4 regions of the Streptomyces sp. NBC_00104 genome follow, and region 1 is predicted to be linked to each of the others. Evidence: riboswitches for the same ligand, from Rfam matches in the RefSeq annotation. Region 1 holds a riboswitch; each other region holds the start of a gene.

The links. A riboswitch is a leader RNA that binds a small molecule or an ion and turns the genes downstream of it on or off. The one in region 1 is predicted to bind cyclic di-AMP.
Region 2: linked by a shared signal. The riboswitch ahead of OG272_RS20100 (transglycosylase family protein) and the one ahead of OG272_RS36200 (M23 family metallopeptidase) in region 1 are both predicted to bind cyclic di-AMP.
Region 3: linked by a shared signal. The riboswitch ahead of OG272_RS23925 (M23 family metallopeptidase) and the one ahead of OG272_RS36200 (M23 family metallopeptidase) in region 1 are both predicted to bind cyclic di-AMP.
Region 4: linked by a shared signal. The riboswitch ahead of OG272_RS07240 (C40 family peptidase) and the one ahead of OG272_RS36200 (M23 family metallopeptidase) in region 1 are both predicted to bind cyclic di-AMP.

What each region holds. Positions count from the first base shown of each region.
Region 1 is NZ_CP108215.1:8,260,773-8,264,942, reverse strand. It holds gene OG272_RS36215 (GNAT family N-acetyltransferase) at 1-205, opposite strand, end outside; gene OG272_RS36210 (HPr family phosphocarrier protein) at 396-677, shown strand; gene OG272_RS36205 (GntR family transcriptional regulator) at 847-1,551, opposite strand; gene OG272_RS36200 (M23 family metallopeptidase) at 1,742-2,530, opposite strand; cyclic di-AMP (ydaO/yuaA leader) riboswitch at 2,544-2,715, opposite strand; gene OG272_RS36195 (pitrilysin family protein) at 2,919-4,170, opposite strand, start outside.
Region 2 is NZ_CP108215.1:4,598,674-4,602,843, forward strand. It holds gene eno (phosphopyruvate hydratase) at 1-759, opposite strand, end outside; gene OG272_RS20100 (transglycosylase family protein) at 1,234-1,929, opposite strand; cyclic di-AMP (ydaO/yuaA leader) riboswitch at 1,934-2,133, opposite strand; gene OG272_RS20105 (transglycosylase family protein) at 2,316-3,374, opposite strand; gene OG272_RS20110 (cytochrome P450) at 3,569-4,170, opposite strand, start outside.
Region 3 is NZ_CP108215.1:5,433,320-5,437,489, reverse strand. It holds gene OG272_RS23930 (PP2C family protein-serine/threonine phosphatase) at 1-1,090, shown strand, start outside; cyclic di-AMP (ydaO/yuaA leader) riboswitch at 1,357-1,518, shown strand; gene OG272_RS23925 (M23 family metallopeptidase) at 1,529-2,593, shown strand; gene OG272_RS23920 (PrsW family intramembrane metalloprotease) at 2,844-4,170, opposite strand, start outside.
Region 4 is NZ_CP108215.1:1,687,195-1,691,364, forward strand. It holds gene OG272_RS07225 (hypothetical protein) at 1-178, shown strand, start outside; gene OG272_RS07230 (ATP-dependent Clp protease proteolytic subunit) at 320-961, shown strand; gene OG272_RS07235 (hypothetical protein) at 969-1,286, shown strand; cyclic di-AMP (ydaO/yuaA leader) riboswitch at 1,618-1,829, shown strand; gene OG272_RS07240 (C40 family peptidase) at 1,833-2,306, shown strand; partial or broken gene OG272_RS07245 (DUF6328 family protein) at 2,384-2,661, shown strand; gene OG272_RS07250 (ATP-binding protein) at 2,718-3,176, opposite strand; gene OG272_RS07255 (helix-turn-helix transcriptional regulator) at 3,424-4,170, shown strand, end outside.

The DNA.
Region 1 (4,170 bases):
GGTGGACGTCCTTGGCGGACAGGCGAGGGTAGGGCGCGAAGAAGCGGTAGTACTTCGACTCGTCCGAGACCTGCTCGTAGAAGCTGACGAGACGCTCGGCGTCATCAACGGTGATGGGCCTGATGCGTGCGGTGCCGCCGTCGCGCAGCACCACGTCGGCCTCCCAGTGGGCGGGGTACTCGTGCCGGTCCGACGAGGTCTGCATGGGCCCCAGAGTACGGCTCGCGTACGACAACGGCGCGGGGCAGTCTGGGGAAGCGCAACAGACGCGCGGAAGCCGGTTCGTGGTCAGGCCGTGGGCTCGTTCCGGTACGCCGCGCCATATGGGAAACTGGTCTAGACAACCTGGTCTAGACCTCTCTGAAGTACCCGAGACACCTGAAGGGCAGCATCACATGGCTGAGCGCCGCGTCAACGTCGGCTGGGCCGAGGGCCTCCACGCCCGACCCGCATCCATCTTCGTCCGGGCCACCACGGCCTCCGGTATCCCCGTGACGATCGCCAAGGCCGACGGCAACCCCGTCAACGCGGCCTCCATGCTGGCGGTGCTGGGCCTCGGCGCCCAGGGCGGCGAGGAGATCGTGCTCGCTTCCGAGGCCGAGGGCGCGGACATCGCGCTCGACCGTCTGGCGAAGCTCGTGGCCGAGGGACTCGAAGAACTCCCCGAGACGGTCTGAGCGACCCGGCCGAATAAAGCGGAAAAGGCCTGAAAGGCCACCCGCAGACACACCGAAGGGCTCGTCCGATTTATCGGGCGGGCCCTTCGCCTTTTCGTCCTTTTCCGTTCTGCGGGCAGCAGGAAAAATGCCCTTCGGAATTCTTCCCTCTTTGTATACGGCTCCTGTGTTAATGCCGCAGACTCGGCGTGTTTACGGGGTGTTGCGAAGTCCTCACACGGTCGGGGCGTTCCGTCCCGCCGGCCCCGGACGGAAATCGGAGCCGGTGTGCGGCGGTGGCGCGCTCGGTGTGCAGGGACGTGATCGTCCGGGCCCGGTCGCTGTCGCCGCGCGCGACCGCGTCCACGATGCCGCCGTGCTCCGCCCAGGACTCCACGGGGTTGGCCGGCGCCTCGATGGCGTACATCCAGGCGATCTTGTGCCGCAGCTGGGCGAGCGTCGAGGTCAGCGCGGGGCTGCCGGACGCCTGTGCGAGCGTCTCGTGGAACCAGCCGCCCAGGGAGCGCAGATCCTCGCTGTTCCCCCTCCTGGCCCGCTCCTGGCCCAGTCTGACCAGGCCGCGCAGCACCTTCAGGTGTGCTTCCGTGCGGCGCTGCGCGGCGCGGGCGGCGCCCAGTGGCTCCAGCAGCATGCGCATCTCCAGCAGGTCGGCGGCCTCCTGCTCCGTCGGCTCGGCGACGCACGCGCCCGCGTGCCGACGGGTCACCACGAAGCCCTCGGCCTCCAGCGTGCGCAGCGCCTCGCGCACGGGGACCCGGCTGACGCCGTACCGGCGGGCGAGCAGTTCCTCGGTGAGACGGCTGCCGCGCTCGTAGACACCCGCGACGATGTCATCACGGATCGCCGTGCATACCGAGTGCGCCGGAATACGCATGACCGACCTCCGCCTTAATCCCCGTGAAACGTCGATGATTGACGTGTGTTCCAGCGACTCTATTGCAGCGAGCCGGAATTTCCGATGGCGGACCGGAATCCAGGGATATTTTTTGGACAGGAGGTACGTCACAACGCGGAAAGCCCCGGCTCGGTGAGCCGGGGCCTCCTGGGAAGCGTCGAGTGGTGCGTCAGACGTTCACGCCGTGCGAACGCAGGTACGCGGCGGGGTCGATGTCCGAGCCGTACTCGGCCGTCGTCCGGGCCTCGAAGTGCAGATGCGCGCCGGTGACGTTGCCGGTCGCCCCGGAGAGGCCTATCTGCTGGCCGGGGGTGACCGTCTGGCCGACGGAGACGCCGATGGACGACAGGTGGCCGTACTGCGTGTACGTGCCGTCGGTCATCTTGATGACGATGTTGTTGCCGTACGCGCCACCCCAGCCCGCCTCGACGACGGTGCCGGAACCCACCGCGTGGACGGCGGTGCCGGACGCGGCGTGGAAGTCGACGCCGGTGTGGCTGCCGGAGGACCAGACGGCGCCGCCGGCCTTGTAGCCGGTGGAGATGTACGAGCCGCTGATCGGGGCGACATAGGTGTTGAGGCGCTCGCGCTCGGCCGCGCGGGCGGCACGGGCCTTGATCTCTTCGCGCTCCTTGGCGGCGGCACGTTCCTGCTCGGCCTTCTCGGCGGCGGCCTTCCGGGCCTCCTCCTGCGCCTTCTTCTTGACGGCGGCGACCTCGGCGGCCTGCTGCTGGGCCAAGGCCTGGGCGTCGACCTGCTCGGCGACCGTGTCGCCGAGGACGATGATCTGGTTCAGGCCGGTCTGCTCGACGGCGGGCTCCTCCGCGGCGAGCGCGGGAGCGGCCAGGGTGCCGATGACACCGGTGGTGGTGAGAGCGGCGACGCCCACGTTCCTCGTGGTCGTGCGCTTCACACGGCCGGGACGCCGGTGCTTCCCGGGGGCGCGGGTGAACGCCATGAAGTGGCTGGTCCTTTCCTTCCTTCTCGCCTACCGGGTTAGCTGACGGGTTCGGAGCAGGAAGGTCTCCTACGGCTGCCCCTCGTTTCGCGACGCTCCGCGAAGGGCACCCGATTCACCCCAGGGACTTCGGTGGGTCCCCGGCTCCCCTGGCTCGCGCCATGGGGACTCGGCGATGACTGTCCGGTGCCGCGGCTGCGGCGAACTTCTGACGAACAGCCGGACCGACGCTAAGCGGGCCGTCTTCGAAATAACAAACGGATCACAGGATTTGTTAAGTACGCCACAGGTCAGACACACAACCTCCGCCATCAATACGGACAAACGCGGGCCCTGGTGACTCTTCAGTCACCAGGGCCCCACGGACGTGTGTCCTTCTGTCCCGGTTCTACTCGGCCGGTACGACGGTGACTTCGCCGATGTCGAGGGCCCTGACCGGCGCCTCGATCTGCGCGGCGTCACCGACGAGGACGGTCACCAGACGGTCCACCGGGAAGGCGCTCACGGCGGCCGCGGTGGCCTCCACGGTGCCCGTGGCGGCGAGTTGGCGGTACAGCGTCGACTGGTAGTCGTCCGGCAGGTACTGCTCGACCTGGTCGGCCAGCGTGCTCGCCACGGCCGCGGCCGTCTCGAACTTGAGCGGGGCGACCCCGACGAGGTTCTGCACGGCGACATCGCGCTCGGCGTCGGTCAGGCCCTCGGCGGCGAGCGTGCGCAGCACCGTCCACAGGTCGTCGAGCGCCGGTCCGGTGTTCGGTGTGTCGACGGAGCCGCTGATGGCGAGCATCGCCGTGCCCGAGCCGTCCGGCGCGGAGCGCAGCACCTGGCCGAACGCGCGCACCCCGTAGGTGTAGCCCTTCTCCTCGCGCAGGACGCGGTCCAGGCGGGAGGTGAGGGTGCCGCCGAGGCAGTAGGTGCCGAGCACCTGGGCCGGCCACACACGGTCGTGCCGGTCGGCGCCGACCCGGCCGATGAGCAACTGGGTCTGCACGGAGCCGGGGCGGTCCACGATGATCACCCGCCCGGTGTCGTCGGCGCTCACCGACGGCACGGGGCGCGGCTTGGCCGGGGAACCGGTCCAGGCGCCCAGGGTGTCGCCGAGCAGCGCGTCGAGGTCGACTCCGGTGAGGTCGCCGACGACCACGGCGGTGGCCGTCGCGGGGCGCACGTGCCGCTCGTAGAAGGCGCGTACGGCCGCGGAGTCGATGCCCTCGACGGTCTCCTCGGTGCCCTGGCGGGGCCGCGACATACGGGACGTGGCGGGGAACAGCTGCCTGGAGAGCTCCTTGGCGGCCCGGCGGCCCGGGTTGGCGGTCTCGTGCGGGATCTCGTCGAGCCGGTTGGCCACCAGCCGCTCGATCTCGCTGTCCTCGAACGCGGGTGCCCGCAGGGCGTCGGCCAGCAGGCCGAGCGCCTTCTCCAGCCGCGACACGGGCACTTCGAGGGACAGGCGGACGCCGGGGTGGTCGGCGTGCGAGTCGAGGGTGGCGCCGCAGCGCTCCAGCTCGGCGGCGAACTCCTCGGCCGTGTGCTTGTCGGTGCCCTCCGAGAAGGCCCTGGTCATGATGGTGGCGACGCCGTCGAGACCGGCCGGCTCGGCGTCCAGCGGCGCGTCGAGCAGGACCTCTACGGCGACGACC
Region 2 (4,170 bases), 3.7 Mb from region 1:
CTTGCCGTCCTTGTAGAACTCGGACGCGGCGACGTCGAGCGCGAGCGCGATCTGCTCGCCGGGTACGTAACCGGCCTGCTTGATGGCCTCGAGGATGAGGTCGAGCGCGGCGCGGTTGGACTCCAGGTTCGGGGCGAAGCCGCCCTCGTCGCCGAGGCCGGTGGACAGGCCCTTGGTCTTCAGCACCTTCTTGAGGGTGTGGTAGACCTCGGCGCCCCAGCGCAGGGCCTCGGAGAAGGACTCCGCGCCGATGGGGGCGATCATGAACTCCTGGATGTCCACGTTGGAGTCGGCGTGCGAGCCGCCGTTCAGGATGTTCATCATCGGAACGGGCAGCAGGTGCGCGTTCGGGCCGCCCAGGTAGCGGAAGAGCGGCAGGTCGCTGGCCTCGGAGGCGGCGTGGGCGACGGCGAGGGAGACGCCGAGGATGGCGTTGGCGCCGAGGGAGCCCTTGTTGTCGGTGGCGTCCAGGTCGAACATCGCCTGGTCGATCAGGCGCTGCTCGGTGGCGTCGTAGCCGACGAGCTCCGGGCCGATCTGCTCGATCACGGCGAGGACGGCCTTCTCGACACCCTTGCCGAGGTAGCGGTTGGGGTCGCCGTCACGGAGCTCGATGGCTTCGAAGGCACCCGTGGAGGCGCCGGACGGGACGGCGGCACGACCGGTGCTGCCGTCGTCGAGGCCGACCTCGACCTCGACGGTGGGGTTGCCTCGCGAGTCGAGGATTTCCCGGGCTACGACGACGTCGATGGACGGCACGAGCATCTCCTTCATGGGATGTGACGCTGGTTGTGCGGGGCCGCTTGGGCCTTGCGACTAGAGCCTAACCGCCCCCGGGCCGTCGGCAGCCGACCGACCGTCCCGTGGACAGACAGACCGTACCCATTGTTTCAGGTCGGAACAAAGGGGGGTGGGCGAGAAAGTGAACAGAAAGAGGGAGAGGCGAGGAAGAGGAGAGGGAGAGGAGAGAGGGAGTGGCGAGGAAGACGGGCATGAAAAAGCCCCGCCCCGGTGCGTACGGGGGAATGCGCACCGGGGCGGGGAGCCCGTGGGGACGGGGGGACGGCCCTCACGAGGTCTTCACTATGGAGGACACGGATGTGAGCGGGCTGTGGTTCAGCTGGAGAGCGGCTCGATTTTCGGCCCGGCCGAACCCGCCCCGCCCCGCCTGCCCGGCCGTGGGGGCGGCCGTGGGGATGGCAGGCGGTCGGCGGCCGTCGCGATCGCCGTGGGTCAGCTCAGGTGGAGCTGCTGGCCCGGGTAGATGAAGTCGGCGTCGTCGATGATGTCCTTGTTCAGCTCGAAGAGCTTCTCCCAGCCACCCTTGACGTTCTTCTTCTCGGCGATGGCGCTGAGGGTGTCGCCGCTGACGACCTTGTACTCGCCGTCGCCCTTCTCGACCTTCTTGCCGGTCGGGGTCTCGACGGTGGCACGCTCGGAGGAGCGGGAGGCGCGGGTCTCCTGGCTGCTCTTCTCGGTGCTCTTCTGGGTGCTCTCCTGCGAGGAGGAACCGGAGTCCGAGTTGCCGCTGGAGGCGGCGGCGCCGTCGTACGAGGCGCTGGACAGGCCGGTGCCGCAGACGGGCCAGGCACCCTTGCCCTGGCCCGCGAGGACCTTCTCGGCGATCGCGATCTGCTGGGCCTTGCTCGCCTGGTCGGCGGTGGAGGCGTACTGCGTACCGCCGTAGGCGGCCCAGGTGGAGGCGGAGAACTGCAGACCGCCGTAGTAGCCGTTACCGGTGTTGATGGACCAGTTCCCGCCGGACTCGCACTGGGCGACGGTGTCCCACTCGGAGGCGGTGGCGGCGGAGGCGCTGCCGGCGACCATCAGCGGAGCGGCGATGGCGGCGGCACCGGTGACACCGGCGACGGCGATGGCGCGAGCCGCCTTGGACGGACGGCGGTGCTTGCCCTTGCTGGAAAACAGCATGGAGTGATCCCCTCACCGACGCCTGCGAGGTGAGCTGTCGGGTTCGGGCCGGTTGAGTTGCCCGGCCGCGCCCGCTCGCCTTTCGGCTCACATGGCGCGGCTTCACCCCGAGCCGGTTCCGGACGTGCGCCCCCGAAGGGCCGCAACCACCGGACCCGGCACTTACCTTGGGTCCCCCGCTCCTGCCTACGGCGCTTGACGCGACGACTGTTCCATGCGGCCGTTGGCAGGATTCGGCGTACCGACCGCAGGGGCCCGCTGTGGCGAGCGGTCACGACCGTAGACACGTGATTCGCCGGATTTCAAAGACGATCAGGGGGTCTGTGATTCATCTCCCACGGAGATCAAAACGGGCATTCAGGGGCGAACCGTGACCTGAACTGCCGCTACTTTTCGCCCGTTTCGACACCGACTTCGAGGGTCTGACCGGGAAGGATAAGGTCCGGGTCAGTTCCGACCGTGGCCTCGTTCTCGGCGTACAGCTCCCGCCACCCGCCGCCCAGGCCGAGCGAGTTCACGATGCCCGTCAGGCTGTCGCCCGCCTGGACGGTGTACGCGCCGTCGACGACCTCACGCGCCGCGTCGCCATCACGGGAGGCGTGACGGCCGGAGGACGCGGAGTCGGTGCGGGAGCCGTCGGCCGCGTCCGTGCCGGCCTCGGTGTCCGCGTCGACGTCCTCGTCGGCACTGGCGCCGCGATGACGGCCGGTGCCACCCTCACTGTCGTCCGCAGCCGAAGAGCTGTCGCTCTGACCCGACTTGTCCGAGTCTGCGCTGCCGGAGCCGGCGGAGTCGTCCGAGTCGGTGCCGGTTCTGGCCTTGGTGGAACCCTCGAAGACATCGGCGGACGATCCCGACGATTCGGACGATTCGCTCGGCCCGCGGGAGCCGCTGGAGCCGGTGGAGTCCGTCGGTCCGGTGGAGTCGGTCGAGTCGGCCGACTTGCCCGACTTGGCCGCGTCCGTCGAGGCGGACGAATCCGATGTATCGGATGAACCTGACGAACTGGACGAATCCTCAGAGTCCGAGGAGTCGTCCGCGACGCCCGTGTCCACGTCGGCGGAACCGGAGTCGCCTCCGAGGTTGTGGAGGAGTCCACAGGTGGCCCAGACGCCGACGCCCTGGCCGGCGAGCACCTTCTCGGCGACGGCTATCTGCTGCGAACGGCTGGCCTGGTCGGCGGTCGCCGCGTACTCCAGACCGCCGTACTTCTCCCAGTTCGCCTGGGTGAGCTGAAGGCCGCCGTAGCGTCCGTTCCCGGTGTCCGCGCTCCAGGAGCCACCGCTCTCGCACTCCGCCACCTGGTCCCAGGTGGTTCCGCCGGCCGCGCTCGCGCCGGTGGCGCCGAGGAGTGGAATCGCGATGGCCGAGCCGGTCACTCCCGCCGCGACGAGGAGGGCCGGAGCCTGACGGGGGCGACGGTGACGACCGTTCCCGGAGAGCATGCGGTTGCCTTTCACGCGACAGCAGTGGCCTGTGCGACGGGCGTGGTGACCTCTTCGCACTGACGTGTGAACGTAGCCGCAGTCGATCAGTTGTCACAAGTTAATGCAGCGTAGATCACGTGAAGATCACAGACTTGAGGGAGTGTCATCTTCTGACACGGAATGGGGTATGGCTACGGCCCGCCCGGGTACGACTACGGGTTGCTCACCAACCCGGTCACCGGCCGCTCCCGCGGGGTGAATTCGACCGGAAGCGTGCGCAATCCGCGCATGATGAGCCCTCCTCGCCACCTCAAATCGGCAGAATCCCCCGCCAGTCGCAGGTCGGGGAGGCGGGTGAGGAGCGTGGCCAGCGCCGTCTGCCCTTCGAGGCGGGCGAGGGGGGCGCCGAGGCAGTAGTGGATGCCGTGGCCGTAGCCGAGGTGCTGGTTGTCCCGGCGGGAGAGATCGAGGGTGTCGGGGTCGTCGAAGCGGGCCGGGTCGCGGTCGGCCGCCGCGAGGACGACGAGGACGGGGTCGCCGGGGGCGATGTCCTGCCCGCCGAGGGTGAGGGGTTGGGTCGCGAAGCGCCAGGTGGCGAGTTCGACGGGGCCGTCGTAGCGGAGGAGTTCCTCGACGCCGGTTTCGAGCAGCGCGGTCTCCCGCGCGGCGAGGGAGTCCTGGAGGCGGGTGCGCTGGTCGGGATGGGTGAGGAGGGCGTACATGCCGTTCCCGATGAGGTTGACGGTCGTCTCGAACCCGGCGAACAGCAGGATGAACGCCATCGCCGCGGCCTCGTTCTCGGTGAGGTGCTCAC
Region 3 (4,170 bases), 2.8 Mb from region 1:
TGGGCGGCGGTTCTCGTATGCCCGCGCGCTCGTTCGCGTCCTGCCCGCCCTGCTGATCGCCACGGGCCTCTTCTACGACCACTTCACCCCGCGCGAGTTCACGGCGGTCCCCTTCTTCACCGCAGCGCCCCTGGTGGCGGCCCCGCTCTTCTCGCTGCACGGCACGGTGGTCACCGGGCTCGCCTCGATCGCCGGCATCACCGCCGTACGCCTCTACTACGGCGACACGAGCAGCGTGGACGCGATCACCGAGATCGCCACGGTGGCCACCGTCGCCGTACTGGCCGTACTGATCAACCGCCTCGTGCGCCGCAGCGACGCCCGGCTCGCCACCGCCCGTGAGATCGCCGAGGCGGCGCAGCGCGCCGTACTGCCGGTGCCGCAGGAGCGGATCGGCGGACTGGAGATCGCCGCGCGGTACGAGGCGGCGCAGGCCGGGGCGTCGATCGGGGGCGATCTGTACGCGGTGCAGGACTCGCCCCACGGCGTACGGCTGATCGTCGGCGATGTGCGGGGCAAGGGGCTGGGGGCGGTGTCGGCGGTGGCCGTGCTGATCGGCGCGTTCCGGGAGGCGGCCGAGCAGGAGTCGACGCTCGAAGCGGTCGCCCAGCGCCTGGAACGGGCGCTGGCCCGGGAGGCCACGCGCCGCGAGGCCGCGCGACGGGACGCGACGGTGGAGCACGAGGGGTTCGTGACGGCCGTCCTGGCGGAGTTCCCGCACGGCGCCGGCCGTGCCCGGATCGTCAACCGGGGCCACCCGTCCCCCCTGCTGCTGTACGCCGACGGCGTTCTGTGCGCCCTGGAAGCCCCGCAGCCCGCGCTTCCCCTCGGCATGGACGACCTGGGCACCTGGCCCGACCGCGCGGAGGAGACCGGATTCCCGCCCGGCGCCACGCTGCTCTTCTACACCGACGGCCTCTCCGAGGCGCGGGACGCGCGCGGCGCCTTCTACGACCCGGCCGAGCGCCTGTCCGGACGCACCTTCTCCGCCCCGCGTGCCCTGTTGACGGCCCTCGCGGAAGAGGTACGCCGTCACACGGGTGGCCGCACGACGGACGACATGGCCCTCCTCGCGGTCCGCCGTCCCTGACGTCGCACACGCCCCTCTCACATCTCTCCCGCTCGATATCACCGAGCGTGTCCGTCCGACCGTCCTCCGTATAACAACTGACGTACCGTCAGGCCATTTGTTACTCCTGAGGAAAGGTCAACTCGCCCGTTTTACGCCCCTCATGACCCGTAAAGTCCAGCGCGAAAGCCGGAACGATCATTAAGAACAGCTTGGAATGGAGTACTCGCGTCTATTAACGTTCGATAACGCAGCGCGGTCGTCCCAGCCGTCACAAGAGACGGCTCCGTGCTCACGCGCCGAATCCCGCAAGGGAACCGGGGAACCACCACCCTGGGGTGAATCGCACGGAAGCCGTCGTGGCAGTACGCACGACTGGTTTACGCGCGTAGGAGACCTTCCTGCTCCGAACCCGTCAGCTAACCCGGTAGGCGAGGAGGAAGGAAGGAGCACGCCCACGTGGCGTCGAACCGGTCCGCGACCGAAGCCCCGTTCGTACCGAGCCAACGAGACGGCGAGAGCCAGACGTTCGGCTACGGCAGCTACAACAGCGACAACGAGGGCCCCTGGCAGGAGTGGAATCCCAGCGAGGAGACCCTGCGCCCCGTTCGCGGTCGGCACCGCGTCGCCAAGCCGCGCGGTGGACTCGCCCGTGGCGGACTGGCCCGCAGCTCCACGGTTCTCGGCGTCGGTGTCATAGCCGCCGTCGGCGGCGCCGGCATGGCCAGCGCGCAGTCCGGCAAGGCCCCGGTGTCCATATCGCTGCCCGACATGCCGAACGTCGGCTCGGTCTTCGAGGACGAGAAGCCCGACGAGCCGGAGCCCCAGGCCTCCACCACCCCGCTCAGCAGTGCCGGCCTGACCACCGCCGACACCGAGCAGGGCACCGCGGACGCCGGCGAGGCGCTGCGCGCCCGCATCATGGCGCAGGCCGAGTCCCAGCAGGAGGCCTTCGACAAGGCCGCCGCCGAGGCCGCCCAGACCGCCGCCGCGGACAAGGCCGCCGAGCAGGCCGCCCAGGAGAAGAGGGAAGCCGAGGCGAAGGAAGCCGCCGCCAAGAAGAAGGCGGAGGAGGAGGCCGCGGCGAAGAAGGAGGCCGAGCGCCTCGCCGCCCTCGCCAAGCAGTTCACGCTTCCCACCTCCTCGTACACCCTCACCTCGACCTTCGGCCAGGCGGGCCCCTACTGGTCCTCCGGCTACCACACCGGCCTCGACTTCGCGGCCCCCACCGGCACCCTCATCAAGGCCGTCCACAGCGGCACCATCACGCAGGCCGGCTACGAGGGCTCCTACGGCTACAAGACCGTCCTCACCCTCGATGACGGCACCGAGATCTGGTACGCCCACCAGTCCTCCATCGGCGTCAGTGTCGGCCAGAAGGTCGCCACCGGCGACGTCATCGGCCGCGTCGGCGCCACCGGCAACGTCACCGGCGCCCACCTCCACATGGAGGTCCACCCGGGCGGCTCCGCCAGCGGCATCGACCCGGCGGCGTGGCTGCGCAGCAAGGGCCTCACCCCGTAGCCGGGCAGAACCAGCGACCACTCCCGCCGGGCCTCGCACCCGCCCGCGGAGACCACGACGCCGCGTAACCCCACGGGGATTACGCGGCGTTCGTCATGCCGGGGGAGCGACAGTACGGTGCGGCGGCGGGGCGGGCGTCCCTACCGCAGGAGGCACCTGGCGCCAGGCGACGGGGGACACACCGGCACGGCCCCGACCACGCCACGCACCGGCAGCCCGCGAACCGCTACGGCTCCCGCTGCCGATACCGCTAGTACCGATACGGGTTGTACGAGGGATACGGAGCCATCCCGTGAACCACCGGCTGCGGATAGGCGGACCCGTACCCGCCGTACCCGCCGTATCCGTATCCGCCGTATCCGTATCCGTACCCGTACCCGCCGTACCCGTGCTTCGGTCCGGCCTCCCGCCCCGCGTACCCCAGGGCCGGGCGGGCCAACTCCCGCCTGCGCCACAGCTCGAACAGCAACTCCCGCTCCCGCAGCGCGAAGTCGCCCCCGGCCCGACCCCGTCGCCCCCGGTTCCGGAGGAACGCCAACCTCGTCGCGTACGCCTGGTACTCCGCGACCGACCGAGCCCCCGCCTTCCCGAAGTGGTGCGCCGCATACTCCCGCGCCACCCGCCGAGCCCGCATCGACCCCAGCACATACGGCTCGGCCGGCGTCAGCCACCCCGCGGCCGCGTACGCCGGCAGCTCCTCCCGCACGGTCCGCAACTCCCGCTGCCGAGCCCAGATCACCAACCACGTCAGCAACCCGAACGCCGGCACCATGAACGCCGCGTACACCGCGAAGAACCCGTACTCCCCGAACGTCGCGGACCCGTTCCAGACCGCGTGCATCCCCATGGCGAGCAACAGCCCGCCCACGGGCACGAGCACCCGCCGCCCCCGCTGCCACTCCGCGGAGAACGCCGCCACCCCGAACCCGATCCCCGTCAGCACGGTGAACAAGGGATGCGCGAACGGCGACATGATCACCCGCACGAAGAACGTCGCCGCGGTGACCGACGCCAGCCCACTCCCTCCGCTGAGCTGATCCGTCCCGAACGCGGTCCCCAGATACAGGATGTTCTCGGTGAACGCGAACCCGGTCGCGGTGAACCCCGCGATCACCACCCCGTCCACGATCCCGGTGAAGTCCCGCCTCCTGAACAGGAAGACGAGCAGGACGGCCGCGGCCTTGGCGGTCTCCTCCACCACGGGCGCTATGACGGTGGCCCCCAGGGTGTCGGCATGCGAGGGGTCCGCGGTCGCCGTGGCTATCCACCGGGTCGCGAAACTGTTCGCCACGATGGCTATCAGCGCCGCCGCGCACGCCCCCCAGGCGAACGCGAACACCAGGTTCCTCCAGGGCCCGGGCTCCACCCGGTCCAGCCACCGGAACGCGGCCATGAGCAACGGCACGGGCAGCACCGAGAGCCCCAGCCCGACGAGAAACCCCTCCGTGCCGGTCTGTTCACGGACGAGCGCGAGGATGACGAGCCCGGAGATCCCGAGCAGTCCTATCAGCGCCCCGTACGTGACGCTCTTCCGCTGCCACCAGCGCGTGGGCCTGAACGCATACCCACCGGCAGGG
Region 4 (4,170 bases), 6.6 Mb from region 1:
CTACTACCTGAAGATCGGGTTCACGTTGGAGATCTCCGGATGGAACGGCGACACGCCACCAGCGGAGAATGTCGTCACGCCCGCCGAGATCGCGAGCGCCCTGTCCGCGATCGCGGTCTCGAAGGGCTGGCCCCCGATCACCTTCTCGGGCAGACCCGCCCCCGTGGCCATCAACTGAGTTCCCCGCCCCGCACTCCTCGGAGCCCCGGACCACCTCGGTCCGGGGCTCCGTCCTTTTCCTCTTCCTTCGACTCCCCTCCTCATCGCCTCGTACGTCCTGTACATTCTGTACAGAAATCGATCAGAGGAGGCGCGCCCCATGCCCGCGAACCGACCCTCGGCCCGTCATGTGCTGCCCGAGTTCACCGAGCGCACCAGTGCGGGTCACCGAACGATGGATCCGTACTCGAAGTTGCTGGAAGAACGGATCGTGTTCCTCGGGACGCAGATCGACGACACGTCGGCGAACGACGTGATGGCGCAGTTCATGCACCTCGAGTACCAGTCGCCGGACCGCGACATCTCGCTGTACATCAACTCGCCGGGCGGCTCGTTCAGCGCGATGACAGCGCTCTACGACACGATCCGGTTCGTCACCTGTGACGTGGAGACCATCTGTCTGGGACAGGCGGGGTCGGCCGCCGCGGTGCTGCTGGCGGCGGGCACACCGGGCAAGCGGTTCATGCTGCCGGGGGCACGCGTACTGATCCACCAACCGGCGGTGGCCGACCGGATCGAGGGACAGGCGAGCGATCTGGCGATCCGGGCCGAGGAGCTGATGCGCAACCGCCGGAAGCTGGAGGAGATGCTCGTCCGGCACACGGGCCAGAGCCCCGAGCGGATCAGTGCCGACATCGAGCGGGACAAGTTCCTCGACGCCGAGGCGGCGGTGGAGTACGGCCTGGCGGACCGGGTGATCCCGAGCCGCAGGACCTCGCCCACGCTCCCCGGCGCGAGGTGAGCCACCGATGCTCCCACCCGAACTGCCGCCGCTGCCCGCGCTCACGCGCGCCGAGGCGGAGCTGATCGACCGTTACCTGGACGTGGTCGACCTGGTCGGCCGGATCAATCCGGCGCGCCCGGGCGACACGTACCGCGGGTTGCGTGCGGCGCAGGCGCTCGTCGCCAAGGCGACCGCTCTGCGCGACGCGCTCGAACTGATGCACAGGCGCGGGGAGAACGAGGTGCACGCCCCGACGCTCGCGCGCGCCCTGCGGGTCCTCGACGGAAAGCGGCGGACGGGCCTGGTGGCGCTACCCCCGGAGCCGGAGGACTGGCCCGCCTGAACCGATCCCGGGCCGCTCTCCGTACTACTGACGGGGCGTCCGGCCCGGGCTTCGCGCCCTCCGGACGGCCTACCGCGATCGACCCATCGGCCCATACGTCGTGAGGACCTGTGAAGTTGCACAACGCGCCCGCTACGCGGTCGGAATGCACTGTTCCGGTGCTGGTGCGGACCTCCTCGAACACGTGGACACAACAGCCGAAATCATTCTGTCCACCCGAACGGGTGAGTGGTGAGTAAGACCACAAATCCATGGTTCCGTTGGGATTTTCGGACGTTCGTGCGTCAAGATCCCTTCCTGACGACAAGCCCCCGCCGCAGCGGCGGGGCGATCCGGGTGGACGCCGAGTCCTGCCGCCGCCCGGATGACCGGTCGACAGGAGTGCATCGGCAGGAGTGGAGGACCCAGGCACGACGGGTCGCCGGAACGGTCAAGCCATGACCGCGCCGAGCAGCCCTTGGGGTGAAGCCGCGTCAGCGGCCGGGCAACTTTGTCAGCCCGAATCCGACAGGTCATCCTTCACAGGCGGCTGACGAAGGGTTGCGCATGTCTGCGCTGAATCGTGTCCCGTCGCTGTTGACCCGGGCCGGCACGGCCTCGGCTCTCACCATCGCCGCAGTGAGCGGCAGCATCGTGGTACCGGGCGTCGCATCCGACGCCGAGGCCGCCACCGTGGCGTCGAAGGCACTCAAGGTCGCGGCTTCCAAGAAGGGCTCCCCTTACAAGTACGGCGCCACGGGCCCGGGCAGGTTCGACTGCTCAGGGCTGACGCTCTACTCGTTCAAGAAGGCGGGCAAGAAGCTGCCCCGTACTGCTCAGCAGCAGTACAACAAGACGAAGCACATCTCCGCGAGCAGCCGCAAGCTCGGAGACCTCGTCTTCTTCCACTCGGGATCGAGCGTCTACCACGTCGGTATCTACGCGGGGAAGGGAAAGATCTGGCACTCGCCGAAGACGGGTGACGTCGTCCGGCTGCAGAAGCTCTGGACGAAGAACGTCTGGTACGGCCGGGTCCGCTGACCCACCGTCGGGGGCGGCGGATCTCTCCGCCGCCCCCGACGGGCGTGCGACGGGCCTTTCTGGTTACCCGCTCGTCCGTGGCCGACGCACGCACCCGCCCCGCACGCGACGAGACACCCCTCGAACGCGCCGACCGCGACTCTCCGAGCTGCTCCAGGAGTTGCGGGTCCCCCAGACCGGGGGAGAGGTCCTCTTCGCGTTCCTGCCGACGCCGGCCTTCACTCCGCGCTTCCCGGACCTGGACTCCGTCCAGCGCGCCACCTACGTCACCACCCTGGTGCCGGCGGTCCTCGCGGCGGCGCTCTGCACCGCCCCGGCCGCCCTGCCCCGCTCGCTCTTCCAGCAGAACACCGAAACCCCGGACGTGGCACTCTGCCGAACGGACGACGCGGTCGCCAGTGGAGAGCCCTGTCAGGTCTCCTGCGGACCGCCTGCCCCGACCGGCTGCACGGGGGCCGTCCAAGGAAGTTCGATCGCCACCGTCTTGCCGCCCTCCCGTGTGGGTCTGACGCTCAGCCTGCCGCCGCACTCGGCGGTCAGCCAGCGGATGATGACCATGCCCCGGCCGTTGTCCTGCTGGACGGCGGCCGGCAGCCGTTTGGGAAAGCGTGGATGACTGTCGGTGACGCCGATGCGCAGGTGCTCGTCCCGGTCGAGTGCCATGTCCACGGTGAAGGTGGGCGACTGACCGAGCGTGTGCTGGACGGCGTTGGTGGCGAGTTCGGACACGATCAGGCGCACGGTGTCCGCGGTGTCCGTGTCGCCCGGCAGGCCCCATTCGGCGAGCACACTGGCGACGTAGTTCCGGGCGGCGGACACCGAGGCGGGATCGCTCGGCAGAGTGACGGATGCTTCCAGGTGATCTGCCATGGCGAGACGTCCCTTTCCCACGGGACCGGTGTCCGACAGGGAGCGGATGGTTCGACTACGGTCCCGGACTGGTGCTTCGCGCCAGACTGCCACTACCTGGGCTGTCACGGGTGGCGATCCACCAAGATATGCATATATCTGTCGCTCGAAGCGGTGAACTATCCGACGGCCGACCGTATTCGGGTGGGGCCTTCGTCCATCCTCTGTCGTCACCCCGACTTCGCGCGCCGGACGGAAGGAGAAACCCATGCAGTACGGTCCGGCGGTCCGCCGCCGCAAGCTCGGCGCCGAGTTGCGTGTACTGCGCACCCGTTCCGCGCTCACCAGTATCGAGGCGGCCCATCGCGTGGGCTGGCACCAGTCCAAGGTGAGCCGGATCGAGACGGGCGCCAGCGGGGTGAAGCCCGCGGACGTCCGCAAGCTGCTGGACGCGTACGGAATCGACGACACGGAGTTACGGGAGCTGCTCCTGGCGTTGGCGGGCTCCGAGGACGGCGGCGGGCGGCACAACTGGTGGCATGCGTACCGGGGCGTACTGCCGCCGACGTACCGGGACTTCATCAGTCTGGAGTCGCAGGCCGGGGGGATGCGGACGCTGGAGACCTCGGTGGTGCCGGGGCTGCTGCAGATCCCCGAGTACGCGCGGGCGGTGACGCGGGCCGCGGTGGAGGGGCTGGAAGACGACAAACTCGACGCGCTCGTGGAAGTACGGCTCGCGCGGCAGGAGGTGCTGCGCGGGAACCCGCCGATGGAGCTGAGCGCCGTGCTCGACGAGGGCGTTCTCCGGCGCGAGGTGGGCGGTCCCGAGATCATGGCCCGGCAGCTGGGCCGTCTGGTCGAGGCGGCGCGGCTTCCTCAAGTGCGACTGCAGGTACTGCCGTTCACTGCCGGGGCGCACATCGGCGTCACGGGTCCTTTCGTAATTTTCTCATTTCGGAGCACATCCGATCTGGACGTGGTTGTTCTCGACCACTTGACGAGTAGCCTCTATCTC